DNA from 3 places in the Anoxybacillus sp. ST70 genome. Region 1 is predicted to be linked to each of the others. Evidence: predicted binding sites of a transcription regulator. Region 1 holds the regulator's gene; each other region holds the start of a gene.
What was found. Region 1 encodes Rex, which represses fermentation and respiration genes when NADH is low (regulators of the CRP and FNR family bind a similar motif). Its sites were predicted from a motif close to TTGTGAAATATTTCACAA; they were not measured.
Positions count from the first base shown of each region.

Region 1 (10,120 bases):
GCAGCTGGGACAGTATTATTTCAACAAGGAAAGCGCGCGACCATGGCGTTAAATGCGAATCCAAGTCTACTGTTGTAGTCCGTGTCCCTGTGAACAGGGGCATTTTTTTGTGGATTATTTTATCCATATGTTTGTGGATAATGTGGAAAACGTGTAATATATGTTATTTTATCATAACGAGTTAACCACAAAGAAATAGACAAATTTTTTAATTGTATTGTGGATAATGTGGAAAAGTGCGTGAATAACTTATATTTAGATGTTTTTTCTGTGGATATGTTTGTGTAAAAAGATGAGCTAGTCCACAAATGGAGCTAGCTCATCATTATTGTTGTAAAAGTTCCCATTGTTCGAATAATTCATCGAATTTTTGTTTCAGTTGTTCAATTTTCGCTTGTGTATCTCGGGCTTTTTCATAGTCGTTGTAGCAGGAAGGATCATATAATTGTTGTTCATACGTTGCAATTTGTTGCTCGAGTTGTTCCATTTCTATTTCTAGCTGCTCTATTTTTCGTTTTCGTTGTCTCTCTAATTTTTTTCGTTCTTTTTCTTCTTCATATGAGCGTTTTAGTGACGATGATTCGTCCGTTGTTGTCTCTTGAGCGATTTGTCCAAGTTCGAGTAGCTCTGCTTTTTTCGCCACGTAATAATCGTAGTCCCCTAAATATTCAATGAGACCGTCTGTGGATAACTCGTATATTTTTGTTGCGATTTTGTTAATAAAATAACGGTCGTGAGAAACGAAGATAATTGTTCCTGGGTATTCAATAAGCGCTTGTTCTAGCACTTCTTTGCTGTCTAAATCTAAATGGTTTGTCGGTTCGTCTAACACTAATACGTTGGCTTTTTTCATCATTAGTTTGGCGAGAGCGAGCCGGGCTTTTTCACCGCCGCTTAATGTTTGCACTGGCTTCAATACATCGTCACCAGAAAATAAAAAGTTTCCGAGAATCGTGCGAATTTCTTTTTCCGTCTTTAATCGATCTTCATCCCATAGTTCATCGATGACACGTTTGTTCGATGTTAATTGAGCTTGTTCTTGATCGTAATACCCAATTTGTACATTTGTTCCGTAGCGTAGTTCCCCATGTTTTACAGGGAGTTGCTTAATGATCGTTTTTAAAAGAGTCGATTTTCCAATTCCATTTGGCCCAATAAGTGCGATGCTATCACCGCGAGTGACACGAAATGAGAGGTTTGTTGCGATGATTTGATCATAACCAATGGCTAAATTGGTAGCTGTTAATACGTCATTTCCGCTTGGGCGTTCAATTTCGAAGCGAAACGATGCCGATTTTTCATCACCGAGCGGCTTTTCAATGATATTCATTTTTTCTAGTTGTTTTCTTCTGCTTTGAGCTCGCTTTGTTGTCGATGCACGGGCAATATTTCGTTGAATAAAATCTTTCAATTTTGAAATTTCTTCTTGTTGTTTTTCGTACAGTTTCAATTGTTGTTCAAATTGTTCCGCCCGTTGCTGTAAATAACTTGTATAGTTTCCAGCGTATTTTTTTATTTTTGTGCGTGATAATTCATACACTTGTGTCACGATTTGGTCAAGAAAATAGCGATCGTGTGAGACGATAAGAATGGCCCCATCATAATTTTTTAAATATTGTTCAAGCCATTGCAATGTTTCCATATCTAAATGGTTTGTTGGTTCGTCTAAAATCAACAAATCTGGTTTAGCTAGAAGCAGTTTGCCGAGCGCTAGCCGCGTTCGCTGTCCACCGCTTAACGTGGATACTTTTGTTGTGTAGTCATACTGAGAAAAGCGGAGGCCATGAAGCACAGAACGAATATCGGCTTCATATTGATAGCCACCTTTTTCTTTAAATTCCGTTTGTAAACGGTCGTAATGCTCAAGTAAGCGCTCATAGTCGGCACCGTGCAAGCTCATTTGTTGTTCTAGGTCACGCAATTGTTTTTCCATTTGTTGAAGCGGGGCAAACACATCGAGCATTTCTTCCCAAATGGAGCGATGGGCGTGCAAACCAGTATATTGATCTAAGTAGCCAATTGTTACGTGTTTCGGTTTAATCACTTCCCCTGTGTCATATGACAATTGGCCGGCAATGATTTTTAATAATGTCGATTTTCCTGCACCATTTCTTCCAACTAACGCGATACGGTCTTTTTCTTGTATTTCAAGCTTAATGTCTGATAAAACTTGTTCCGCCCCATATGATTTGGATAGTTGATTTACTTGTAAAATGATCATCATTTTTCACCTCAATCTTCTTTTGATAGTGTAACGTACTTTCTTGATGTTCGGCAACACTAGTGTGCGAATAACAAATTTGACAAAAATAATAATAAAGGGTACAAAGGAAAGACAGAATGAAAAAAATAGTGTATAGTTTAAAAGTGGGGAGAACTTTTCAGACGTATAGGAGAGAAAAATGAAAGCGCTAACTATTTGTGAAAGGAAATGTGGGGGATTGACTCGTGAATAATGAACAACCAAAAATTCCGCAGGCGACCGCAAAGCGACTACCGTTGTATTATCGTTTTTTGAAAAACTTGCATGCATCAGGAAAGCAGCGTGTATCTTCAGCGGAGTTAAGTGAAGCCGTAAAAGTCGATTCAGCAACGATTCGCCGTGATTTTTCATACTTTGGTGCGCTTGGAAAAAAAGGATACGGTTATAATGTAAATTATTTGCTGTCGTTTTTCAGAAAAACGTTGGATCAAGATGAAACGACAGAAGTAGCGTTGTTCGGTGTCGGTAATTTAGGTACGGCATTTTTAAATTACAATTTTAGCAAAAACAATAATACGAAAATTGTGATGGCATTCGATGTAGATCCAGATAAAGTAGGAACGGAAGTAGGAGGAGTGCCTGTTTATCATTTAGATGAATTGGAAGAAAAACTAGGTGGGATTACGGTAGCCATTTTAACCGTTCCAGCCCAAGTTGCCCAACCGATTACCGATCGGCTTGTCCAAAAAGGCATTAAAGGGATTTTAAACTTCACGCCTGCTCGTCTGCATGTACCTGAACACATTCGTGTTCATCATATTGATTTAGCGGTCGAATTGCAGTCACTTGTTTACTTTTTAAAACATTACGGAAATGAGTAAACCTCCCATTTACGAGCGGGAGGTTTTTTTCAATAAAGAACGAATAGCGGTGCCAAAATCTAATGTAGCAATAAGAATAAATAGCATCGTTGTGACGTCCCAAATGCCATCGTCAGCACTATCAACAGCAAAATAAGTGAATAAAATGCCCATCAAAAAGTAAAACAACGGCTCAGACTTCATGAAAACAGCCTCCAAATCACGAATTGCATTTGTTCTGCTTCTTTCATTATCTTTTCAATTTCTTCAGCAAATAACGTTTGAATAGCAACGACAAATGTATTCATCAGTACATGTGCTGCAATAGGGACGAGAATACGCTTTGTTTTCACATATAAGAAAGCAAATACAAATCCCATCGTTGCATAAAGAAGCAAATGTTCAAACTCTAAATGAACGACAGCAAATAAAAGGGAACTGACAGTTGCTGATAAGAAAAAGTTATATTTTTGATACAGCGTTCCAAAAATAATTTTTCGAAAAATGATTTCTTCTAAAATCGGTCCGACGATCGAAGTGACGAGCATAAGCGCTGGTGTTAGTTTCACCATCTCAACAATGCGTCTCGTATTTTCGGACCCCATCTCGACGCCAAATACGTGCATCTCAATATTTGCTGCGATGCCTTGAGCGAAAAGGGCAAGAAAGAACCCGCCAATTCCCCAAAAAATTGACGTTCCGATAGATGCTTGATGGCGATCGTACGAGTATTTCATATCTTCTCTCATGAAATAAAGAACGAAAAGAAAAGCGATCGAGAAGCTAATGACAGCCCAATAACCTGAGGCAATGGATAGAGCGACTTCTTTATTTGATGCGTCAACAAATCCGCTATGTGCAAGCAAAGGAACGCCAATTAAACTAGATAACTGCATGGCGATGTATGTAATAATGACATACCAATATTGCTTTTTCACGTGTTCAACCCCTTTTGACAAAATGAGTACTTTTTCATTTTACCATATTTTTTGTATGAATTTCGAAAGGAAAGACATAATGAAAAAGGGAAAGATTTAGTGAAAAATTTTTAACTTCCTACTTGCAAAATTGAAAAAAGTTCATTAATATAATAAGTGTGTTAGCACTCAATGATGATGAGTGCTAATAACGGAACGAAAATCTAATTAAGGAGGTCGTTTGCCGTGTTGAAGCCACTAGGTGATCGTATTGTCATTGAATTAATTCAAACTGAAGAAAAAACAGCGAGCGGAATTGTTTTACCAGACACAGCGAAAGAAAAACCACAAGAAGGAAAAGTTGTTGCAGTTGGTTCAGGTCGCGTTCTTGACAATGGTGAGCGCGTAGCTCCAGAAGTAAGCGTTGGTGACCGCATCATCTTCTCAAAATATGCGGGTACAGAAGTAAAATATGATGGAAAAGAATACTTAATCTTACGTGAAAGCGACATTTTAGCTGTGATTGGTTAATCGTTCGCCTGATAACATATAAAGCATACAAAAATACTTAACAAAAATTATCATCAAGGGGGTAAGATGTATGGCAAAAGAAATTAAATTCAGCGAAGAAGCTCGTCGTGCGATGTTACGCGGTGTAGATAAATTAGCTGATGCAGTAAAAGTAACATTAGGTCCAAAAGGTCGTAACGTTGTATTAGAGAAAAAATTTGGTTCTCCATTAATTACAAATGACGGTGTAACAATCGCAAAAGAAATCGAATTAGAAGATCCGTTTGAAAATATGGGTGCGAAGCTTGTTGCGGAAGTAGCAAGCAAAACAAACGATGTTGCTGGTGACGGTACAACAACAGCGACTGTATTAGCGCAAGCGATGATTCGTGAAGGATTGAAAAACGTAACAGCTGGTGCGAACCCAATGGGTATTCGCAAAGGTATTGAAAAAGCTGTTGCTGTTGCAGTAGAAGAATTAAAAGCAATCTCTAAACCAATTGAAGGCAAAGACTCAATCGCTCAAGTTGCAGCGATTTCTGCGGCTGACGAAGAAGTTGGTCAATTAATCGCAGAAGCAATGGAACGCGTTGGAAAAGACGGCGTAATTACATTAGAAGAGTCTAAAGGCTTCACAACAGAATTAGATGTTGTGGAAGGTATGCAATTTGACCGTGGTTATGTATCTCCATACATGATTACGGATTCTGACAAAATGGAAGCTGTATTAGAAAATCCATACATCTTAATTACAGATAAAAAAGTTTCAAGCATTCAAGAACTTCTTCCTGTATTAGAACAAGTTGTTCAACAAGGTAAACCATTATTAATCATTGCTGAAGATGTAGAAGGCGAAGCGCTTGCAACATTAGTTGTAAACAAACTTCGCGGTACATTCACAGCAGTTGCAGTAAAAGCGCCTGGCTTCGGTGACCGTCGTAAAGCGATGCTTCAAGATATCGCGATCTTAACAGGCGGTGAAGTCATCACAGAAGAATTAGGTCGTGAATTGAAATCAACAACAATTGCTTCACTTGGTCGTGCAGCGAAAGTTGTTGTAACAAAAGAACATACAACAATTGTTGGTGGCGCTGGTCTTGCAGAAGACATTCAAGCACGCATCAACCAAATCCGCGCTCAATTAGAAGAAACAACTTCTGAATTTGACCGTGAAAAATTACAAGAACGCTTAGCAAAATTAGCTGGTGGCGTTGCGGTTATTAAAGTCGGTGCTGCAACTGAAACTGAATTGAAAGAGCGCAAATTACGCATTGAAGACGCATTGAACGCAACACGTGCGGCAGTTGAAGAAGGTATCGTTGCCGGCGGTGGTACAGCGTTAATGAACGTATACAGCAAAGTTGCGGCTATTGAAGCGGAAGGCGACGAAGCAACTGGTGTGAAAATCGTTCTTCGTGCGATCGAAGAGCCAGTTCGTCAAATCGCACAAAACGCTGGTTTAGAAGGCTCTGTCATCGTAGAGCGCTTAAAAACAGAAAAACCTGGCGTTGGCTTCAACGCAGCAACTGGCGAGTGGGTTGACATGATCGAAGCGGGTATTGTTGACCCAACAAAAGTTACTCGTTCTGCGCTTCAAAACGCAGCATCTGTTGCCGCTATGTTCTTAACAACAGAAGCAGTCGTTGCGGATAAGCCAGAAGAAAATAAAGGCACACCTGGCATGCCTGACATGGGCGGCATGATGTAATCATACAAAGACTACCCCATTGGAAGAGGGGTAGTCTTTTCTTTCTAGTTGACTTAAAAAACAAAGAATAGATCCAATAGCTTGAACCCATGATCCAACGATGCCGAGCGACTGTCCTTCGGTTTTATTTCCTCTTTCTTCATATATACCGCCGATGGCCTGCAAGGCGTTGCCGATCGCTTGAAGTAAATTTCCGATTGGGTTTAGTGCGGATGAATGTTTATCCCCCCAATCATCTGAAAACGAAATAAGTCCCCCTAAGGACTGCAACCAGTTTCCTGTAATTTCTAATCTATTTCCCTCTTTGTTTAGTAGTCCAGCGATAACGGTGATGTTCCCGATAGCTTGAATTTCGTTTCCATATACACCTAATGTATCGGATGTTTCAGCATCTGCCTCTAGGGCGTTTCCTGTTGCTTGCAGCACGTTTCCCCATAAATCAAGAGCAAACTGTTTTTTATCGCTTAAAGAAGGGATGCTTCCGACGGCCGAAGTGACAGTACCTACCGCTTGAATAAATGAACCGATCAGCGCTTTCGGTTGATTCATGTGCATTCTCCTACAATTTTTTGTTCATATATCATATGCAAGCTACATATCGTTGTCAATTGTTAGAAAATTTAATAAAAAAGATGGCATCTTGACCGATGAGGAATAGAGTTGGTAGAATGGACTAAAATTTAAGATGCGCACCTTCGTATATCCTCGATAATATGGTTCGAGAGTCTCTACCGGGACACCGTAAATGACCCGACTACGAAGGCAGTGTTCTATATTGCTAGAATTCTGCCTTCGTTTTTTTATGCGGGGGTATGAATGCTAGCTTTTTTTATTATATGTAGATGGGGTGATTTTGTTTGAGTCAGCAGGAAATGATCGTCGTTTTAGATTTCGGGAGTCAGTATAATCAGTTAATTACACGCCGTATTCGTGAGTTTGGTGTGTACAGTGAGCTGCATCCACATACGATTACAGCGGAGCAAATTCAACAAATGAACGTAAAAGGAATTGTCTTTTCAGGTGGCCCAAATAGTGTATATGACGAACAAGCATTTACGTGCGATCCGGCCATTTTTGAGTTAGGCATTCCGATTTTAGGCATTTGTTATGGAATGCAGTTAATGACGCATCATTTAGGTGGAAAAGTGGAAAAAGCGACCCACCGAGAATATGGAAAAGCAACGATTGCGGTGCAACGCGTCTCTCGACTGTTTAGTGACTTACCGACAGAACAAATTGTTTGGATGAGTCATGGGGATTTAGTGACAAAAACACCGGAAGGGTTCACTGTTGATGCAACAAGCCCATCTTGCCCAATTGCCGCGATGAGTGATGAAACGAGAAAGTTTTACGCCGTTCAGTTTCATCCAGAAGTGCGCCATTCCGTATATGGAAATGAGTTATTAAAACGATTTGTGTTTCATGTTTGTGAGTGCAAAGGCGACTGGACAATGGGAAGTTTTATCGATCACGAAGTTCGTAAAATTCGTGAGCTTGTCGGTGATAAAAAAGTACTTTGCGCTTTAAGTGGCGGTGTTGATTCATCGGTAGCAGCTGTTCTCGTCCATCGTGCTATTGGTGATCAGTTGACGTGTATTTTTGTGGATCACGGCTTACTTCGCAAAGGAGAAGCGGAAAGCGTTATGAAAACGTTCCGTGAAGGCTTCCATATGAACGTCATTAAAGTAGACGCAAAAGAGCGGTTTTTAAATAAATTAAAAGGTGTAAGTGACCCGGAGCAAAAACGGAAAATTATCGGGAATGAGTTTATTTACGTGTTTGACGATGAAGCAGCAAAGTTGGATGGCATTGAGTTTTTAGTACAAGGTACACTTTACACGGATATTATTGAGAGCGGAACGGCAACAGCTCAAACCATTAAATCACATCATAATGTCGGCGGCTTACCTGAAGATATGAAATTTAAATTAATTGAGCCGCTAAACACGCTGTTTAAAGATGAAGTACGTGCTCTTGGTACAGAATTAGGGATTCCGGATGAGATCGTATGGCGTCAGCCGTTCCCAGGACCAGGACTTGGTATTCGGGTGTTAGGTGAAGTGACAGAAGAAAAGTTAAATATCGTTCGTGAATCGGATGCCATTTTGCGTGAAGAAATTAAAAAAGCAGGTCTTGATCGTGATATTTGGCAATACTTTACCGTCCTCCCTGACATTCGTAGCGTGGGAGTGATGGGAGATGCTCGTACGTACGATTATACGGTCGGTATTCGTGCAGTGACATCAATTGATGGCATGACAGCAGACTGGGCACGTATTCCTTGGGATGTGCTTGAAGTCATTTCAACGCGTATTGTTAATGAAGTACCTCACGTCAACCGCGTTGTGTATGATATTACAAGCAAACCACCAGCAACGATCGAATGGGAGTAAAAAACGAACAAAAAGTTTTTTTATATAAAAAATGTTCGTTTTTTATCTTGACTTTGTCGGATGTGCTTGATAGAATGTATGTGTAAAATAAATAGAGGATACATCGTATAATCTCGAGAATATGGCTCGAGAGTCTCTACCAAGCTACCGTAAATAGCTTGACTACGATGTGTAATGTGGGGAGAGGAATCTGATTGGTTCCTCTCTATGTTCTGTGCATTATGCATCATAGTCAACGCTTCTGGTAGTTTGCTAGAAGCGTTTTTCTTTTTATTAACAACATATGGAGGGACTGAAATTGATTAAGAAGTATTTCCAATTTGATGAGCTTGGTACAAATTATAAGAGAGAGATTATTGCAGGCTTAACGACGTTTTTATCTATGGCTTACATTTTATTTGTTAATCCGTCTATTTTGTCGTTAAGTGCGGTGCCAGATTTACCAAATGAAATGAGAATGGATCAAGGGGCTGTATTTACCGCAACAGCGATTGCGGCCGCTGTTGGATCGCTATTAATGGGGGTAATAGCACGTTATCCTATTGCACTTGCTCCGGGGATGGGATTAAATGCTTTCTTTGCTTTCACTGTTGTATTGACGATGGGCATTCCTTGGCAAACAGCATTATCTGGTGTTTTAATGTCTGGACTTATTTTTATTTTACTAACATTAAGTGGTATACGTGAAAAAATTATTAACTCGATCCCAGAAGACTTAAAATATGCGGTTGGAGCAGGGATTGGATTATTCATTACGTTTATCGGATTCCAAAACGCAGGCATTATTGTAAATAACGATGCGGTTCTCGTAGGATTAGGGCATTTGACAAATGGAAATACATTATTGGCGATCTTCGGTGTAATTGTTACCGTTATTTTAATGGTTTGTGGTGTCAACGGTGGAATTTTCATTGGCATGGTCGTTACTGCGATTGTGGGAATGATTACGGGATTAATTGATGTGCCGACAAAGGTAGTAGGTTCTGTACCAAGCCTTGCACCTACGTTTGGAGTAGCGTTTGAACATTTCGATCAAATTTTTAATATAAAAATGTTGGCGGTTGTGTTAACATTCTTGTTCGTCGATTTCTTTGATACAGCAGGAACATTAGTTGCTGTGGCGAATCAAGCAGGTTTATTAAAAGAAAATAAATTGCCACGGGCAGGAAAAGCACTTTTTGCGGATTCTTGTGCAACGGTAGTCGGGGCAATTTTAGGTACGTCAACTACTACATCGTACATTGAGTCATCAGCTGGAGTAGCAGCAGGTGGGCGCACAGGTTTTGCTTCTGTTGTAACAGCCATTTTATTTTTGCTTGCCTTGTTCTTTTCTCCATTACTATCTGTTGTAACAGCACCTGTTACAGCGCCAGCATTAATTATTGTCGGTGTACTTATGGTATCATCTCTTGGGAAAATTGAGTGGAATCGTTTTGAAATTGCTGTTCCTTCATTTTTAACGTTAATTGCAATGCCTTTAACATATAGTATTGCAACAGGAATTGCGATCGGGTTTATTTTCTATCCAA
Region 1 is NZ_JAHZOF010000020.1:425-10,544, reverse strand. Features, by position in the region: gene tsaD (tRNA (adenosine(37)-N6)-threonylcarbamoyltransferase complex transferase subunit TsaD) at 1-78, shown strand, start outside; gene K1I43_RS15015 (ABC-F family ATP-binding cassette domain-containing protein) at 326-2,221, opposite strand; gene K1I43_RS15010 (redox-sensing transcriptional repressor Rex) at 2,449-3,084, shown strand; gene K1I43_RS15005 (YdiK family protein) at 3,094-3,267, opposite strand; gene K1I43_RS15000 (CPBP family intramembrane glutamic endopeptidase) at 3,264-4,001, opposite strand; gene groES (co-chaperone GroES) at 4,227-4,511, shown strand; gene groL (chaperonin GroEL) at 4,582-6,198, shown strand; gene K1I43_RS14985 (DUF6944 family repetitive protein) at 6,199-6,747, opposite strand; purine riboswitch at 6,874-6,975, shown strand; gene guaA (glutamine-hydrolyzing GMP synthase) at 7,071-8,591, shown strand; purine riboswitch at 8,675-8,776, shown strand; gene K1I43_RS14975 (NCS2 family permease) at 8,893-10,120, shown strand, end outside.

Region 2 (10,120 bases), on a different contig from region 1:
CATAAGATAAAATGAGAAAAATAGGGGGACTTTCATCATGAATGGTTATGTATACAGCGATACAAGGTTTATGAAAGACCTTGAAAAAGCCATTAACGGAGAGTATAGCGCAATTCATTGTTATGCCCAATTAGCTCACTTGGCAGAAAAAGAAAACATGCGAAAACAAATTCTTGAAATTCGACAAGATGAAATCAAACATTTTCAACAATTTGAGCATATTTATTTTAGTCTGACTGGGAAGCGGCCTCAACCGAAAATGAGCGAAAAATGTCCGGATGATTTCAAGCGTGGGCTAGAAATTGCTTTGCAAGACGAGCAACAAACGGTCGATTTTTATTTAGAAATTGCGGACTATATAACGATCCCGTTCATAAAAGAAACATTTCGCCGGGCGGCGGCTGATGAACAAAACCACGCCATCTGGTTTTTATACTATTTTTTGAAAGAAAAATCATGAGAGGGCAGAACAAAAACTGCCTCTTTTTTCACGTTTGTTTTTAGTTTACATAACATAAATTATAGGAAGTTGTATAAAATTAATCTCAAATAAAAAGTAAACTTTTATTTTTGAGACAGAAAAGAAAAATAAAAACGTAGCCGCTTTAGTAAACAAAATATGCTATAGCAGCTACGTTTTACAATAAAATGCATACACCTCATAATCCGTCCTTTCTTATTTTAAGCAATATCCTCATTGCAATAGCGAACACCTTTGTATTGAATACGGATTGGGATTTGTTTTTCTCGTTCATACTCGCGACATAGCTTTTTCGCTTTGATACACGCATCCATCATTCCGCGAGCAGTAATTGCTTCTTCCCATACAACTGGTTGTTGATGATGTGTACTAAAATTGAAAATATACTGTTTCATATAAATCCTCCCTTCTTTTTTCTTTGTATATCTTGAAACATTCATTCCGATTATTATTATAATGCAAACCTGTATTACAAAAAAGATTGAAACTGTTACAACATTGTAAACTTTTACAATAGATTGTGTAAATAAAAACAAGCCTAAGGAAACACCCTTAGACTTGTCCATTTTCATTTCGTTTGAACTCAAACTTATTTACCTACAGCTTTTTTCACATGCTCTTCTTTGCGCGTTGGCCAACATTCAACACCTTTTAGCCCTTCAATATCATCAGCATAAAATACAGGATCTTCTCCGCGTTTACGTTTCGCCATATAATCATCAAGTGCTTTGAACGCAATACGACCAAGTAAACCGATTGCTACTAAGTTTGTTAATGCCATAAGCGCCATTGCTAAGTCAGCTAAATCCCAAACAATTTGTAAACTAGCAAGCGCTCCGAAAATAACCATTCCGATTGCTAGGACACGATAAACGAATAAAGCTGTTTTTCCTTTACTAATAAATTCAATGTTTGCTTCCCCGTAGTAATAGCTTCCGATGATCGAGCTGAAAGCGAACATGAAAATAGCTGCTGATAAGAAAATACCTGCCCAAGAACCGAAGTGCTCAGAAAGCGCTGCTTGTGTTAATTCAATACCAACAAGCTCGCCTGTTTTATACGTATCTGATAATAAAATGATAAATGCTGTAGCACTACATACAAGTAATGTGTCGAAAAATACCCCTAGTGCTTGAATAAAACCTTGTTTCGCTGGATGCGAAACTGTTGCTGTTGCTGCAGCGTTTGGTGCACTACCCATACCAGCTTCATTGGAGAACAATCCGCGTTTTACCCCCATCATAATTGCAGCACCCATGCCACCGCCTACAACTTGTTCTAAACCAAAAGCACTTTTGAAAATTAAAGCAATAACTGCTGGAATTTCAGTAATGTTTGTTACCATTACATACAATGCTAATCCAATGTAGAAAAACGCCATAATCGGAACAATAATTTCAGAGAAACGAGCAATGCGTGTAACTCCACCAAAAATAATGACTGCTGTTAATGCCGCTAAAAGGAAAGCGGTTACATAAGGGTTCATGCTAAATGAATTTTTAAACGCTGTTGCAATGGTATTACTTTGTACGGCGTTAAACGTTAATCCAAAACTTGCGATAATTGTGAAAGCAAAAATTGTGCTCATCCAACGTGCGCCCAATTGTTTTTCCATATAATATCCTGGGCCGCCTTTAAAGCCAACATCGCTTTTTACTTTAAAGATTTGCGCCAATGTACTTTCAACAAATGCGCTCGCTCCACCTAAAATCGCAACGAGCCACATCCAAAACACCGCTCCTGGACCTCCAATGGCTAGTGCCATCGCAACCCCAGCAACGTTACCCGTTCCGATACGTGTCGCAGCACCAATGAAGAACGCTTGAAGTGAAGAAATTTCTTGTTTTCCTTTTCCTTCAGGAGATTTTTCTTTTAAGACCCGGAACATTTCTCCGATTAAACGAATTTGCGCAAATTTCGTCCCGATCGTGAAATACAAACCGAGACCGAGCAATAAGCCGATAATGACATAAGACCAGAGAATGTTGTTTAAAAATCCGACTACTTGATTAATGAGCTCCATACACTTCCTCCTTAAAATAAATAATTAAGATAATTAGTAAGATTATTAATCTTGTAATAGTATTATCTGAAAATTAAAATTATGCGTCAATAGTAAAAATTAGAAAAACATATACAATTTACAGCGTTAAAGGAACAAAATTGAAAATAAATTATTCTTGTATACTATTTTAAAACAATCTTAATAACAATTTTTTTATTTTCTCGCATACTATTCAAACACAATCTTTTTTCAAAAAAATTTTTGTTAACGAAAAAATTTTTTGAATTAACATAAAAACACCCAAGATGATGGGTGTTTTTACAATTTGTATAACAATAATTTTTTTAGTAAAGGGGCTAAAAATGTCGGTAACTGCTCTACATTTGGGACAATGACATGATACTGTCCATATATATTTTCAATCGTTTTTTGTTGGCTTTCGGTAATCATTCCGTTTGCTAAAAACACATTGACTACTTCAATTCCTAATTTTCTCGCTTCTACAACCGCTTCGTGTGTATCTACAATACCGTTTTGATCGTATCCAAACGCTGCTGGTTCCCCATCCGAAAAGACGAGTAAAAATTTTTGTTTTTCGTTTCTTTTTTGCAATTCTTCTGTCATTAACCGAATCGCTAAACCATCTCGATTATCTTCCTGAGGTTCTAGCTGCATAATTTCTGCTCCGCGTCCCTTTTTCAAAGACGCATCAAAATCAATAACTGTTTGAAAATAATTTGGTTGATAAGACGATGTCGCTTCGTTTGTATCCTCCCAAAACCCAACAATTTTATGTGGAACGTGAAGCGCTCGGAGAGATTCATGAAATAAAACAATCCCTCTTTTCGTTTCTTCCATTTTGTCATACATCGATGCAGAACAATCGACAAGGAGCACAAAAACAGCATCTAACAAAGGAGATGTTTCATGCTTTTTATAAAATAAACGTGGATGATCCTCGATAAAAAAGCGTAATAGCTTTTTATTTAAACGTCCGGCATGTAAATCTGTACGCGGATGTATTTTTTTATGCTCGAGTACTTTTTCAATGGTTTGCGTCAACTTTTTTTGATACGGCCCAATGACCTCTCGATCACGTTCATACTGTCTTATTTGTTGTACAGTTGGTGGCGAAGCATCCACAAATATTGGTTTCGCATAACGATTTTCTTTTCCGTATTCGTACTCCGAACGTCCAAAAAGACCTTGGTGATATTCTTGTTGTTCTAAATGCGTATAATCATTATGCGTCGTTTTTTGTGATGAACCATGCACAATCCCAAGCGCTTGATCTCCCGCTTCCCCTTGACGAACTCCTTCGCCAAGCAAATCTGTTTGCGATCCCTGCTCTAGATCAAATTGCAAAAAACTATTTGTCATATCGCTTGTTTCGCGATGCCATGTATGCATCACTTCTTGAAAAATCTCTTCGTCTTTCGATTTTTCATCGAGCACATCATGATTTTTCAACGGATCTTTGCGGCGAATATCTTCCCTATCTTCCTGTTGATCAATGTAAATGTACTCTGGGAGATGAAAATATGTGTTTAACATATCCGCATCTAACAATTCATCTAACACATCGACAACTGTAAGCACAATATGTGAAATATGAGCGGTCGATTTTGCATCATATACATTTCGAATTTCACGCTCAACAAACGGAAGAGCGGATCGCAGTGGTTCAGGAAGAGAAACGTCTTGCACCGGCTGTTCCGCCGTTAATAATAAATATAAAAAGTTAAACAGTGCATCTGTATGAATGCTTTTTACCATATTAACGTTCCATTGCGTTTGAAAATAATGACGATACACCTGTTTTCGAATGATAAACGATTTTTTCGTTCCAGGCCGGACATGTCGACATACATCTTCTAAACGAAGATCTTCAAGCAACATAAATAGTTGTTTAGCAAAATTCCGAATAGAATAGGATTTCACTTGATTAAGAAAGGAAATAATATGTTCATCGCTTGTATGATAAAAATTTCCGATCGTGCGCAAAAATACATCGCTTTTTAATCCATATACGTACTGCTCTTTTGGTCGGTTATCCCAAAAATGACTAACAACTACTTTTTTATGTTGTCGATCAAGGTACGACTGATAGCCAAATTCGAGCTCCATTTGCTCATCTTTTGTTAATGCTTTTACTAAATCCGATAATTCCATAAACAAAAAAGAATCGACTTTTTTATCATTAAACATAATAAAACGATTCATTCAGCCACCCTCATTCATCAAACAACGTTTCTGCTAAGTTACGCACCGCAGCTTTTTCACGATCATCTTCTAATTTTTCAACGATCGCCCTCTCAATCGCTCGTTGTGGCGGAATGTACACCGCTAAATCACAAGCATCGATTAATGCCCGAATGGAAGCCGCTTCTTCTGATACATATCCTTGCTTCACTTGAACAATTAAATCAGCTGACAATGTCACAAAACGATCTAATAACGTTTCATTTGTTAGCTTTGTTTGTTGTTTCAAAATACTTTTTAACGCCTCCCCTTGAACGTACGGTACATCAATGACAACGAAACGGTTTTTTAACGCTTCATTTAACGGAACTGTCCCAACATATCCTTCATTAATGGCTGCAATGACACCAAATGTCGGTTTTGCCTTTACGACTTCAGCAGTAAACGGATTTGTAATCGTTTTTCGATAATCGAGCACCCCGTTTAAAATAGGAAGCGTCTCTGGCTTAGCCATATTAATTTCATCAATATATAATAAATGCCCTTTTGTCATCGCTTGAATGACCGGTCCCGGTATAAATTCGATCGATGCTTGTCCGTTTATTTGTTGAATCGTTTTAAATCCGAGCATCGCCTCGGCATCTAAATCAATTGAACAGTTAATACTATGCATAGGCTGTCCAAAAAAAGCTGATAATGTTTCTGCTAATTTTGTCTTTCCCGAACCTGTTGGGCCTTTTAATAACACATTTTTCCCTAACGCTAAAGCGATAATTGCGTCGTATAAAATGGACTCATGAGCTGGTGTGTATGCAGTAGCCTCAATTCGTTCGGGGATGTCATGTTTAAACATCTCTCTTCTTTCTTCTATCATCGTCTGAATCGTTTCAGGAAGTGAAAATGATTGTGTATACATCATGATGTCAACCCTTTCTATGTTTTCATACGTACGTATTGTACAAAAAATGTACTCATTTGTACAAACGAACAAAATGTTTAACATAATTATATTATGTTAACAAACAATAAAAAAGGAGCCACTCGGCATTATCGACTTTTGACGAGTAGCTCAACCGCTTCTTGAATCAGTTTTTCACTTTCTAATGATCCTGTTTCGATATCTTTGCGAATGCAACGCTCCAAATTAGCACTCACAACCACTGCAATGGCACGATCGACGGCACTGCGAATAGCGGATAATTGAGCAACCACTTCTTTACAATCTTTTTGCTCATCCATCATTTTCAGCACACCGCGAACTTGTCCTTCAATGCGTTTTAATCGGTTTTTTACTTGGTTATCGTATGTCATGTTTATCAAGCTCCTTTTTCTTATATACCCTTATCAGTATATTAAATGAAATATGATCTTATTGTCAACTAAAATTATCTTTAATGGCTTTACGAATAAGCGCTTCACAACGATCTAATTCTGTTTTTAATTGCCGCTTATATAGCTGTGCTTTTTTATATCCTTCCTCAGTAAAACGGTAATAAACAACTTCTTGATATTTCATCCCTTCTTTTTTCTTTTTCACTTGTTCTAAAATCCCGTCCTCAATTAAATCGTGTAGTGCTTTGTACACTTCGGAATGATTTGGTCGGTATCCAAACGGATGAAATTCTTCACGAAGTACATCTAACAACTTAAGTCCGTACAATCGTTCTTGTTCGGTTAAAGTAATTAAATATAGCTTTAAAAATGCGCGTTGCTTTAATAAAAATCCGCTCGGTTTTCTTTTTTCGCTCATCTTTCCTCCTCCTCTCATATGACACATTCTTTAATTAAAAGAAAAATCCTTCTATATTTCCATTATAATTGAACATTTTTATTTTTATTCAGTTTTTATTTAGAACATAGTTTTATGATATCAATTTTTTACAAAAAAGAAGAAGAGAAGCTCCTCTTCTTTATTTGAATACAATTGTTTTATTTTCATGAACGATAACACGATCTTCTAAATGCCATTTTAATGCGCGAACGAGGACTGTTTTTTCGATCATGCGTCCAATTCGCTTCAAGTCTTCTACATGATGTTTATGATCAACTCGTTCCACATCTTGTTCAATAATTGGTCCTTCATCTAAATCATCTGTCACATAATGAGACGTGGCGCCGATGAGTTTTACTCCACGTCGATAAGCTTGCTCGTATGGTCGCGCACCGATAAACGCCGGTAAAAACGAATGGTGAATATTAATAATTTGCGTTGGAAACGTTTCGACAAAACGAGGTGATAAAATTTGCATGTAACGAGCAAGCACAATGACATCAATATCATGTTCCTTTAACAACTGTATTTGTTTTTCTTCTGCTTCTTGTTTTGTTTCTTTTGTCACTGGTATGTAATAGTAAGGGATACCGAATGACTCTACCGTTTCTCTCATTTGTTCATGGTTGCTGATGACGAGAGAGAAATCTGCAAGCAATTCACCGGCTTGCCATTCCCACAATAACTCTAATAAGCAATGTTCTTCTTTCGAAACAAATATCGCTACCTTTTTTATGTGTGTATGTAAACTCAATCGCCATTTCATTGAAAAACGTTGTGCAATCGTTGCGAACTCTCTCTCCATCTCCCCTTTTCTGTCTAATATATTCGGAGCATCAAACTCAATTCGTAAAAAAAATGTACCACCTTCAGGATCTGTCGAATATTGACTCGACTCAACGATATTGGCTCCTTGTTCATACAAAAAAGTGGTGACAGTTGCAACAATTCCAGGTTGGTCTGGGCACGAGATAAGCAAGCGGGCCCGATCTTTATATTTGTCCATAAACTTTTGTGCGTGTTTTTGTTGAAAATACATCATAACTCCCCCTATAAAACGAAAAATGAAATAAATAATAGCCAATATTATAACAAATAAACAAATAGTCGAGAACATATCTCGACTATTTTTCTTACTTATTCATTATTTTTCGTACGCCAAAAGCCCCTTTCCATGTGGGAGCAGATTGTTTAGCAGAAGAAGATGAAAGATACGTGTATAACGCCCCCATAAATAACGACCCACCGACAATATTGCCAAGCGTTACAGGTATGATGTTATGGACGATTCCTGCCACATGAATCGTATCAGGATGTTGAACAGCTAATGCAAGGGAGAAAATAACGAAATTTGCGATCGAGTGTTCATATCCAGAAGCAAAAAAGACGAAAACAATTAAAATCATAGCAAATATTTTTGCGATATCTTCTTTCATTTGCATCGGAATAAAAATAGCTAAACAAACGAGCCAGTTACATAAAACCCCTTTTATAAATAGTTGTAACGTTGTTGCATGCATTTTCTTCAATGCAATTGCAAATAGTAAATGATCCATCGGAAGATCATGAAAAATTCCTGACTGCGCAATTAAAAAAGCAAAGAAAACAGCACCGAGCAAATTCCCGCTATAACATGCGATCCAGTTACGAAGGGTGTCTCCAATCGTCGTTTCTCTTTGCAAGGTACTAACCGTAAAGTACATCGTATTTCCTGTAAACAATTCTGCCCCACCATACATAATCAGCACAAGGGCAATCCCGAAGAAAATGCCGCTTACTAAATAAGTGGCTGGTGAATGTGTTTCATAAAAGTATTGACCAACCCGTACACAAAGAACAAGAGCAAAACCGATATATACACCTGCTAAAGCAGCACGAATCATATATTGAAGCGGTGATGTTTGCAAAATGGATCGTTTTTTTAATGCGAGCTCTTTGCATGTTTGTAAAGCGTCCATCATTTCCTCACTTCTCTTTCTGTTTTTGTGATGTTTTTCACAATTTATCCTACTCCTCTTCCTTACGTTTTTCAACGAATTGATGTAAATGTTAAAAGAACTGTCAACACTTTATTTTTGTAAACGTTTGCGAAAAAAAAGACTATTGCAATTTTTGCACATGTTGTTCTCACCCTTTGCAAACTCATGCAGAAATATATTAATATAAAAAAGGTGTACAAATACATCGTTAGAGGAGGAAGTTATGAACTACATAAAAGAACAAAATGGTCAATTATGGTTAACAGAAGATGAACGTGAAAATTTAAAAATTAGTTATCGCATTAAAGAAATCATTTACTCAGAGCATTCACCATTTCAACATGTCATGATTTTAGACTCATACGACTTCGGAAGAATGCTCGTACTTGACGGAGTTGTACAAACCACTTCCATTGATGGTCATATTTATAACGAGATGATCGCACATGTTCCTCTTTCTCTTCATCCGTCGCCGAAAAAAGTTTTAATTATTGGCGGGGGCGATTGCGGCGCAGCTCGTGAAGTGGCGAAATATGAAGAGGTAGAAGAAATACATCTTGTCGAAATCGATGAACTTGTTGTTCAAGCATGTAAAGAACATTTACCTGAAGTATCTGGAAATCTTTCGGACCCACGTGTGCAATATATATATAAAGATGGGGTTCAATTTGTGAAAGACCGTGTGAATACGTACGATGTCATTATTATTGACTCGTCCGACCCGATTGGCCCTGCACAAGTATTATTTGAATACGATTTTTACAAAAGTGTGCATGAAGCGCTCAAAGAAGATGGAATGATGGTTTGTCAAAGCCAATCCCCTATTTTTCATATGGACGTATTGAAACAAACATATACAAATATTCGTCATTTATTCCCGCATGTACACGTATATACAGCTACTGTTCCAACATATCCTGGCGGGCTATGGAGCTTTACACTTGGTAGTAAACAACCTATTTCATTTGAACGACTCAATACATTCACAAAACAAACGAAATACGCAAATGCGGATGTATTAAACCAATGCTTCCGTCTCCCACAATTTATGAAAGAACATCTCCAATCGTAGTCGGAATCATTCCGGCTACGATTGTTGACAAACAAGCTTTTTTATATTACGATACAAAACGTAATGATTACTATTATCTTTTTGAGGAGGACGAAACATGCGTGTCAAAGTCGTTTTACAATGCACAGAAACTGGGGATCGTAACTACATAACAACGAAAAATAAGCGCAACAATCCAGAGCGGCTAGAATTAAAAAAATATTGTTCTCGCCTAAAGCGCCATACGTTACATCGTGAAACAAAATAATCCGTGGCATATGCCACGGATTATTTTTAATGCAAATGAATGCGCCGCGCAAAATCAACGAAGCGAAATTTATCAAGACGATGACGGGACTCTGTATATTGAAACAAACTCGCATCATCTAAATAAACATAATTCCGCACGACAACAACGTGCGTATATTGTTTAACATGTAAATACTTTCGATCTTCATCCGTACACTCTTCGACGAAAAATTCCTTTTTGGCAAAGCTAATTTTTAATTGCAATTCTTTTTCTAAATATTCATAAATGGAGCGCTCACATATATCTTTAGACAAAAACGGAACAAATTTTTTGTTAAAAAAATCTTTATCTAAAATAATGCGCTCGCCTTCAATTTCTCTC
Region 2 is NZ_JAHZOF010000004.1:11,300-21,419, forward strand. Features, by position in the region: gene K1I43_RS07060 (ferritin-like domain-containing protein) at 38-460, shown strand; gene K1I43_RS07065 (hypothetical protein) at 682-876, opposite strand; gene K1I43_RS07070 (alanine/glycine:cation symporter family protein) at 1,071-2,504, opposite strand; gene K1I43_RS07075 (vWA domain-containing protein) at 2,805-4,709, opposite strand; gene K1I43_RS07080 (AAA family ATPase) at 4,720-5,541, opposite strand; gene K1I43_RS07085 (metal-sensitive transcriptional regulator) at 5,736-5,999, opposite strand; gene K1I43_RS07090 (replication termination protein) at 6,064-6,438, opposite strand; gene purU (formyltetrahydrofolate deformylase) at 6,599-7,498, opposite strand; gene K1I43_RS07100 (formate/nitrite transporter family protein) at 7,593-8,417, opposite strand; gene speE (polyamine aminopropyltransferase) at 8,662-9,510, shown strand; gene rpmG (50S ribosomal protein L33) at 9,608-9,757, shown strand; gene treR (trehalose operon repressor) at 9,784-10,120, opposite strand, start outside.
Region 2: a site for Rex is predicted at 8,443-8,460, ahead of K1I43_RS07100 (formate/nitrite transporter family protein). Genes of this name have one in related genera too.

Region 3 (10,120 bases), on a different contig from region 1:
TCGTTTCAATATGGATACGTTAATGACGATTGCACTGATCGGAGCGTTTGGGATCGGAGAGTGGAAAGAAGCGACTGTTGTTGCCATTTTATTTGGTATAAACGAATATTTAGAAGGATTAGGCATGGAACGGGCGCGGCGATCGCTTGATATGTTGCTAAAACAAGTACCAAAAGAAGCGCTTGTCATATATAACGGGCAAACGCGTGCCGTTTCGGTTGATTCGTTACAAGTTGGAGATGTGGTGCTCGTTCGTCCCGGTGAAAAAATTCCATCAGACGGCGTTGTCATCCAAGGAAAAAGTTCAGTCAATGAAGCGGCGATTACAGGTGAATCGATGCCAATTGAAAAAGAAACAGGAATGAGCGTGTATGGAGGAAGTGTGAATAACGAAGGAGTGTTACACGTCCAAATTACAAAACAATATAAAGACAGTTCTTTATCTAAAATATTACATCTTGTGCAAGAAGCACAAGAAACAAAAACACCGCTTGAATTGTTTATTCATCGCTTTGCGAAATACTATACTCCATTCATTATGGTGATTTCGTTATTCGTGATGACCATTCCACCTTTAGCGTTTGGAGTACCTTGGCACGATGCATTATATCAAGGTTTAGCAGTTTTAATTGTTGGTTGTCCTTGCGCGCTTATTTTATCATCTCCTATAGCTTTGTTAGCTGGTATGACGCGTAATGCGAAAAAAGGAGTGTTAGTGAAAGGAGGCGTTCATTTAGAAACGCTTGGTCGTGTCCGTACGATTGCTTTTGATAAAACAGGGACAATCACAAAAGGAAAGCCTCATGTCACGGATGTCATTGCATATATTGACGAAAATGAACTGCTTCGTATTGCCGCATCGTTAGAAAGTGTATCTTCCCATCCACTTGCGCGAGCGATTGTTCAAAAAGCAAAACAGCATGATATTTCATATGAACAACCCGAACAAATTGAGACGAGAACAGGAAGCGGAATAGAAGGGAAAATAGATGGGAAGCGCTATCGTATTGGAAATGAACGAATGTTTGATCAACAAGATCTGTCCGAGAAAATTCAAAAAGATGCGGAGAAGTTAAAAATTGAAGGCCGGACGATCGTTTTTGTAGCGGATGAACAACATGTACTCGGCTTATTTGGCATTGCTGATGAAGTGCGCGAAGAGAGTCAAGCGGTGATAAAGCAACTGCATCGTATCGGTATTCGTCGTACAGTGATGTTAACAGGAGATCACGAAAAAACAGCGGAACAAGTAGCAAAGCAAGTAGGAGTGACAGATGTATTCGCTCAGCTTGTTCCTGAACAGAAAGTAGAAAAAATAAAACAGTTAATGAAGGACGATATCGTAGCAATGATAGGGGATGGAATGAATGATGCACCCGCGCTTGCTCATGCGCATGTTGGAATTGCTATGGGGAAAGGGACAGATAGCGCAATCGAAACAGCGGATGTTGTTTTGATGCAAGATCATCTAGGGAAATTGCCAGAAGCGATCGCTATCGCTCGACGAGTGAATCGCACGATTCGTTTCAATATTGCGGTAGCGCTCGCATTAAAAGCGATGGCGCTACTATTAACCATTCCAGGTTGGTTAACGTTATGGATCGCTATTTTATCCGATATGGGTGCAACGATTTTTGTTAGCGTACTAAGCTTATTAATTTTATGGGAGAAGCGCACAAGGTAACATTGTGCGCTTTTCTAAAAAAAGGATATTATTCAGAAATATTAGAAACGTTGTTGATTTTTTCAACGTTTTTAGTGAAAATGAAGATAGAATTTTAACAACAAAGAGGATGAATAAAATGATGCAAGCAATCGCTGTCATTGCCCCAAATGGAAAAATTTTAGGAGCAGATGAACATTTTTTTCAACATTTTTATCATCGTGAGGTTGATCGCGAGCTGTTAGAAAAGTTTATTCAAGAAGCTGAAAATGGGCGCACCGTTTCGTATGCCATTGTAAAACAAAAAAATGGACAAAACGATGTATATGTACAAGCAACCGCGTTATATAACAAGGAAGGGAATTTACAAGCAGTTTTATTTATGCTATCAACCGAGCTTGCTTATATTCGTAACCTACCCGTTTCATTGGTGAAAATTGATCGCTCATTCATTCGTGATATTACCGATAATTCGAAAGATGCTACGATTGTTGATACGATTATTCATTTAGCGAAAAGTTTAGATTTACAAGTACTTGCCGAAGGAGTAGAACGTGACGATCAAGTATCTTTGTTGCAAAAGATGGATTGTGATTTTGCGCAAGGGTTTTACTTTAGTCAATCGTTAGAAGCGGAAAAGTTACTACAATGGCTCGAACAACATAATCAATCGAAAGAGGCGCTTCATTAGTGCCTCTTTTCACGTTTTGTTCACATATATTTTCTTTTTTCTTCACAAATTTACATTAGTGTAGATGTATAAATGATACGAACAAGGAATGAATGTATATGCGTAGTTTATTTTTTTGGCTTATACCAATCGTCACGCTGTTGTTTACAAAAACTGTATATGGACAAACGATGGAAGGACATAAACAGTTGCAACAGGCCATTGATGAAGCGCACGCCGGCGATGTATTAGTCGTCAAACGAGGAGTATATGAAGGTCCGATTATTATTCATAAGCCGATTCATTTGATTGCTGAGCCCGGAGCGGTAGTTGATGGGAATGGAAGTGAATATGTCATAACGATTCGTGCGCCTCATGTTTATATAGAAGGGCTCACGATTCATAGAAGTGCGTACGGAAAAGGAGCAGGTGTACAAATTAAAGAAAGCGCACATGTCACGTTAAAAAATGTACATATCGAAGATGTCCATTACGGTGTTTACGTCGAAAAAGGAACAAATATTCATCTCATCAACAATGTTATTCGTGGCAGGGATGTTCACTTTGCTCAACGGGGCAACGGCATTCACTTATTGAAAACAAAACATGTCGTTGTAAGTCAAAATGATATTTCGCGTGTACAAGATGGTGTGTATTTGGATGGAGCTGAACATACGACGATCGAGAAAAATAAAGTAACAAATGCACGCTATGCCATTCATTTTATGTATGCTGAGGATGGAATAACAAAAGAGAACGTGCTGATGGAAAATATTAATGGAATTATGATGATGATGTCAAAACGATTTATGATCGAACAAAATACGATTGCCAAACAATTAGATTACCGTGGCTACGGAGCGCTTATTTATGATAGTGAACATGTTTTGATGCATCAAAATAGGTTACTTTATAATAGCACAGCGTTATCATTACAAAATGCACGTCATTGTGCCATAAAAGCAAATGAATTCATTGGAAATTATCGTGCTCTGCATAGTTTATATCAAAATCATGACACGATTGTTGTTGAAAATAAATTTTTAGGAAATATGGAAGACGCGCTCATTCAAGGGACTGCTATTTCATTTGATGATGGGGAAAAAGGGAACTATTGGGATAGTTATCGGTTTTACGACTTGAACGATGATGGAATTGGGGATGCCCCACATCGTATTCGTTCCATGTATAGTCGACTGTTACGACAATGGCCGAGTGTGCAATTTTATTTTCAAAGTCCTGCACTAGCACTTCTAAATACGACGGAGTCATTTTTTACACAAGCACAGGCACAAGGAGAAGATCGTTTTCCGCTTACGGAAATCAGTCACAAGAAAAGTACAACAAACGAACGATCATGGCGACTATTGTTGTTTGGAAGCATCTTATTAGTAAGCAGTTTGTTGATGTTTGCATATGGAAGGGGAATGAAACATGAAAAAAATTGCTAGTCTTTTATTTGCATGTTTTCTTGCCGCATGTAGTGGAGAGAAAACGTATGAACCCGAAGACATTAATCCAGATATTGATGTATGTGTAGTTTGCAATATGAGTATCGCAGCAGAGCAATATGCGACAGAAGCGATTTTAAAAGATGGAACGGTGCAAAAATTTGATGATATCGGCTGCATGATGGAATGGATGAATAAGCAAAACAACGACGACATAGCTAAGCTATATGTTCGTGATGTAACAAACGGTGAATGGATTGAGCTCGAGAAAGCGGTCTATGCTTATCATCCAAATTATTGGACGCCGATGAACTATGGCGTCGTTTCATTTGCGAATGAGCAACATGCGAAAGCGTATATGGAACAAGAAGGGGAAGGGCAGTTATGGACGTATGAGCAACTAAAACAACATCGGTGGGGATTTGAACAATGAATACAGCGATGAAGTACCAATGGATGATGATGATTCGTAGCAAATGGCTAATGAGCTTCGCCATTATATTTGCTGTTTTATCATCAACTGTGATCGCGAGTAGCGGGCACGAGACAGCAGGAGTATTTACACGTTCGACGGCAGCTTTATTAAACTTGTCTCTTTTACTTGTTCCACTTGTCTCCTTATTAGCAGGTAGTTTGTTTATTGCAGGGGAGAAAGAAGACGGTCGGTTATCACTTATATTAACATATCCGATCTCCCCTCGTTCGTTAACGTTCGGATTATATGTCGGTAGTTGTATATCATTATGGACAGTGATTGCTTTCGGATATGGAAGTGCAAGTGTTGTCCTTTTTACAACAGGAGGAACGTGGTCGACATTTTTTTTCCTTTCGTTTGCATTGACGATCGTATTAACGAGCATTTTTTTAGCCATCGCTTTATTCATTGGACTTGTTGCTTCTAATCGTTTACAAGCACTCGGTGTCAGCTTGTTTATTTGGGCATTTTTCGTTTTATTTTATGAATTTCTCACATTAGCATTATTATCGCTTGTGCCAAAACAGTTTACCATCTTCCTATTCGGGTTATCCGTTATGTTTAATCCCGTTGAGCTTGTGCGTGTTTGGACGATAACGGCGATGAAAAGTAGCGCTCTATTTGGCCCACAGCTATATGAATGGTCGAAATGGGCAGAAAGTGCAAGTGGACAACTAGTCTTTTTGGCGATCGCGTGCGTATGGATCATTGTGCCATTATTTTTAGCGAACGTATGGATGAAACGAGGGAAACGACATGCTTGAGGTGAGACAATTAACGAAAATATATAATGAGCAAAACAAAGTAGAAAACATTTCATTTTCTCTTCAATCGGGACAATGTTTGGCGTTATGCGGTGGTAACGGTGCAGGGAAAAGTACAATTATTAAAATGTTAATTGGACAGCTCACTCCAACAAAAGGAGACATATGTGTAAACGGAAAGCAAGTTCAAAAAGACGATAAACATTGGTTTTCTTTTATGCCTGATCATTTGCAATTTCCTCCGCTTTTAACCGGTTACGAAGTATTATCTTTGTTTGGACGATGGCAAGGAGCAGCAGTTGAGCGTGTCGAACAATGTTTACAGCTTGTTGGATTGACGAATGATCAACATAAGCAAGTCAAGACATATTCAAAAGGAATGCAACAACGCCTTGCCTTTGCGCAAGCGCTTTTAGCGGACGCCCCATTGCTTATTTTAGACGAGCCAACGAATGGCTTAGATCCGTACTGGGTATGGGAATTTAAACGCCTTATTCGCACGGAAAAAGAAAAGGGGAAAGCTGTTATTTTTTCGACACATATGTTGTCGATCGTGGAAGAAATCGCAGATACTGTTGCGTTTATTCATCAAGGACAAATGCTCGTATATGATTCGGTTTCTACACTTTGTCAAGATGGGCAATCGCTAGAATCTATATTTTTTGCACAACTTTCACAACATATGGCATACTGAAAAAGTAAGCGAACATAGCTTACTTTTTTCGTTTGGAGGGGGAATGTAACATGTTAAAATTATACGTCATTCGCCATGCAGAAACAGAGTGGAATGCTCAACAACGTATGCAAGGATGGAAAGATTCATCTTTAACCGCAACAGGAAGAAAACATGCGTCACTTTTACAGGAACGCTTTCGTACAGTTCCGTTTACGGCTCTGTATTGTAGCCCGAGCGATCGAACAAAAGAAACGGCTCAAATTGTTTTAGGACAACGTGACATACCAACTTATTTTGATGAGCGATTACGTGAAATTCATTTAGGGAATTGGGAAGGGAAAACGATTGCCGAAATTGCTCAAACGGACGAGCGAAATCATCATCATTTTTATTATGAACCACATGCGTACAATCCGACTGTTGGAGAAACATTTCTTGATGTGCAACGGCGAGCTGTAGCTGCCATTCATCATATTGCTCACACTCATTCAGAAGGTCATGTTCTCGTCGTGACACATGGTGTCGTTATTCGTACGCTTCTTGTATATTGGAAACAGCAAACGCTCGCACAGTTATGGGAAAATAGTCGCGTATATGGTACGAGTGTGACAATTGTTTCGTTCGATGGAGAAAAGTGGATGTTGGAATGTGAGTCAAATATTTCGCACCTTGAAGGTGAGATGATACGAGGATGAAAAAATGGTTTGTTCTTTTTGTATTCATTTTCCTTATTCACGGCTGTGTACAGCAAAATAAAGGAACGACGTTTGTTACGACAGTACAATACGTTGTTGATGGAGATACAGTCAAAGTAAAAAAAGATGGAGAGATGGTAACCGTTCGTCTGTTAAACATTGACACGCCCGAAACGTATCGCGAAAAACAGGCGTATGGTGAAGAAGCAAAACAAATGGCTAAAGACGTTCTTCTTCACAAAAAAGTGACGGTCGAATTAAGTGCGAAAGAACAACCGTATGATCGTTACGGTCGATTGCTTGCGTACATATGGTTGGAGGATGGAACTTTGTATCAAGAAAAAATTGTACAAGAAGGGCTTGCACGCGTTGCTTATGTGTTTGAACCGGATACAAAATATGCAAAAAGATTGTATAAAGCACAAGAGGAAGCAAAAAAAGAGAAAAAGCGCATTTGGAGTGTGGATGGATATGTCACAGAAGAAGGATTTAATATGAGTGTATGGTTAGATCAAGCTTCGTAAATATGAAAAGGGCTGGATGAAACAGCCCTTTTAATGTGCTAACATGGCTTGCATATCTTCTTCTACGTCACCGATAAGTTTGAGACCGAACATATCCTGTAGGACGAGTAACACACCTTCTGAAATGAAGTGTGGTGCTTTCGGTCCAATTCGAATGTCTTGAATGCCTAAACTAAACAATCCGAGTAAGATGGCAACCGCTTTTTGTTCAAACCACGAAAGGACGATGCTAACAGGCAGTTCATTCACTTCACAGCCAAACGCTTCTGCAAGCGCCATCGCAATTTTTACTGTTGAAATCGAGTTATTGCATTGTCCTAAGTCAATATATCGCGGAATGTTTGTACCAGGAACAACACCATAATCCACATCGTTAAAGCGGAATTTTCCACAAGATGTCGTTAAAATGACGGTGTTTTCTGGTAAAGATGTTGCTAATGAGCGATAATATTCACCACCTTTTCCAGGAGCATCACATCCTGCAATAACGAAAAAGCGTTGAATTTTTCCTTCCTTTACAGCTTGAATAATTTCAGGCGCAATTTGAATGACTGTTTCGTGATGGAAACCGGTCACTAATGTTTCTTCTGATTCGATATTTGCTTCTGGAAGTTGTAATGCTTTTTCAATTAACGGTGTGAAATCGTCATTTTCAATTTTTTGTACATGTTCTAATCCTGCCACATCGTATGAAAACATGCGATCAGCGTACGAACCTTTAATTGGCATGACACAGTTTGTTGTCGCTAAAATGGCGCCAGGAAACTTTTCAAATAAGCGACGTTGATCATACCATGCTTTTCCGACATTTCCTTTTAGATGTTTGTATTTTTTTAATTGTGGGTAACCGTGTGCTGGAAGCATTTCTGAGTGTGTATAAATATTAATTCCTTTTCCTTCCGTTTGCTTTAATAGCTGTTCGAGAGCAAATAAATTATGTCCTGTTACAAGAATACATTTTCCTTCAATTTTATTTTGTGTGACTCGGACGGGCTGAGGAATGCCAAGCCGTTCCGTATGTGCCCGATCAAGTAGTTCCATGACTCGAATGGCAGCTCTACCAACTTTCATTGCCATATCTAAATGCTCTTGTACGTTAAAGTTAGAATTTGTTAACGTCATATATAACGCTTCGTGTGTTGTTGTGTCGACGAATGGATCTGTGTATCCGAGTTGATGAGCATGCGTGCGATATGCTGCAATTCCTTTTAACGCAAACACAATAGTATCTTGCAAGCTTGCAATCGTTTCATCCTTCCCGCAAACGCCGACAACTGTACATCCCCCTGTTGGTGTTTGTTCACATTGATGACAAAACATCATAACCCCTCCTCTTCTTATTAACACTTTAACAATAGGGGAAAATATGTGTGACGTAAGTGATACATATCACACTTCTATACAAAAATGTGAACGAAAATTGACAATGTTCTATATTGAATAATGAGAAAAAATGTATTAAAATGAAAGAAAATTAAATGAATCACACTACTAGGGGTGCCGGATGGCGATGGCTGAGAGGAAAACGCGTAATCAGTTTTCCAACCCTTTGAACCTGATCTGGTTTGTACCAGCGGAGGGAAGTAGGCTATGTTTTGGCAATGTAAACTAGTCGATTCTTTCCGACTAGTTTTTATTTTTTATAGGGGGAATGAACGATGAATGTTGGACAATGGTTAACGCGCGTTAGAAAGGAGTCACCGCTTGTACATAATATGACAAATGTGGTGGTGACCAATTTTGTTGCTAACGGTTTACTTGCGATAGGTGCATCTCCTGTCATGGCGTATGCCAAAGAAGAAGTAGCTGATATGGTGCGCTTGGCACGTGCGCTTGTATTGAATATCGGCACATTAAATGAAACAGACGTAGAAGCGATGTTGATTGCTGGAAAAGCGGCAAATGAAGCAAACATTCCTGTTGTTTTTGATCCCGTTGGGGCGGGAGCGACAGCGTATCGCACGGAAACAGCAAGACGTATATTGAATGAAGTAAACATTTCTATTTTGCGCGGAAATGCATCAGAAATCGCAAGCGTTGCTGGAGAACAAGTACGTACAAAAGGGGTAGATGCAGGGGACGTTCAAGGTGATCTCATGCACGTCGCAAAAAAAGTAGCACGTATGTTTCACTGTGTAGTCGTTGTAACTGGGGAAAATGATATAGTGACAGATGGAGAACACGTAACGATCGTTTCAAACGGCGATGCGATGTTGACGAAAGTAACGGGAACAGGTTGCTTATTAAGTGCGGTATTAGGCGCATTTGCTAGTGTAGGAGAAAACATCGTAGAATCATCCGTCGCTGCGCTCGCTTATTACGGTATAGCGGCTGAAAAAGCAGCCAAACAAACGCAAGCACCTGGTTCTTTTCAGCTTGCATTTCTGAATGCTTTATACGAAACGAGCGCAGAAGAAGTAGATGAATACGCACACATTCGAGGGGAATAAAATGATGAAGCAAAAACTATCTTTATATTTTGTGATGGGGAGTGTCGATTGTACGAAAGATCCACTCGCTGTGCTTGATGAAGCGATCGAAGGTGGCATTACGATGTTTCAGTTTCGGGAAAAAGGAAAAGGGGCACTTACAGGAGTTGAAAAATATCGCTTAGCTGAGAAATTGTTTGAGCGATGTCTTGCTCACAACATTCCTTTTATTGTAAATGATGATGTTGATTTAGCGCTTACCTTACAGGCAGATGGGGTTCATGTCGGACAAGAAGACGAGGCAGCTGAACGTGTTCGTGATCGAATAGGGGATCGCTATTTAGGGGTATCTGTGCACAACTTGAATGAAGTGAAACAAGCGCTTTCTGCTCGTGCCGATTATGTTGGATTAGGTCCAATTTTCCCAACTGTTTCAAAAGAAGATGCAAAACAAGCATGTGGATTGGCAATGATTAAGCACATTCGCGCGCATGAAAAGCACGTTCCGCTTGTGGCAATCGGTGGGATTACACACCAAACAGCAAAACAAGTCATTGAAGCGGGAGCAGATGGAATCGCTGTCATTTCGGCCATTTGCCGTGCCGAACAAATTCGGGAACAAACAAAGCAGCTATATGAGATGGTGATGGATGCAAAACAAAAAGGCGGCAGTTAATGTCGTCTTTTTTATTACTAAATGTTTATATTTTTGATGCAGGATTTTCTTTATATGTGTCGAAAGAGAAAAACGAACAGATGAAAGAGGGAGATGG
Region 3 is NZ_JAHZOF010000006.1:63,281-73,400, reverse strand. Features, by position in the region: gene K1I43_RS09610 (heavy metal translocating P-type ATPase) at 1-1,684, shown strand, start outside; partial or broken gene K1I43_RS09605 (EAL domain-containing protein) at 2,055-2,354, shown strand; gene K1I43_RS09600 (right-handed parallel beta-helix repeat-containing protein) at 2,453-3,784, shown strand; gene K1I43_RS09595 (nitrous oxide reductase accessory protein NosL) at 3,768-4,217, shown strand; gene K1I43_RS09590 (ABC transporter permease) at 4,214-5,023, shown strand; gene K1I43_RS09585 (ABC transporter ATP-binding protein) at 5,016-5,717, shown strand; gene K1I43_RS09580 (histidine phosphatase family protein) at 5,768-6,394, shown strand; gene K1I43_RS09575 (thermonuclease family protein) at 6,391-6,918, shown strand; gene hcp (hydroxylamine reductase) at 6,949-8,238, opposite strand; TPP riboswitch at 8,402-8,517, shown strand; gene thiM (hydroxyethylthiazole kinase) at 8,577-9,368, shown strand; gene thiE (thiamine phosphate synthase) at 9,370-10,023, shown strand.
Region 3: a site for Rex is predicted at 8,296-8,313, ahead of hcp (hydroxylamine reductase). Genes of this name have one in related genera too.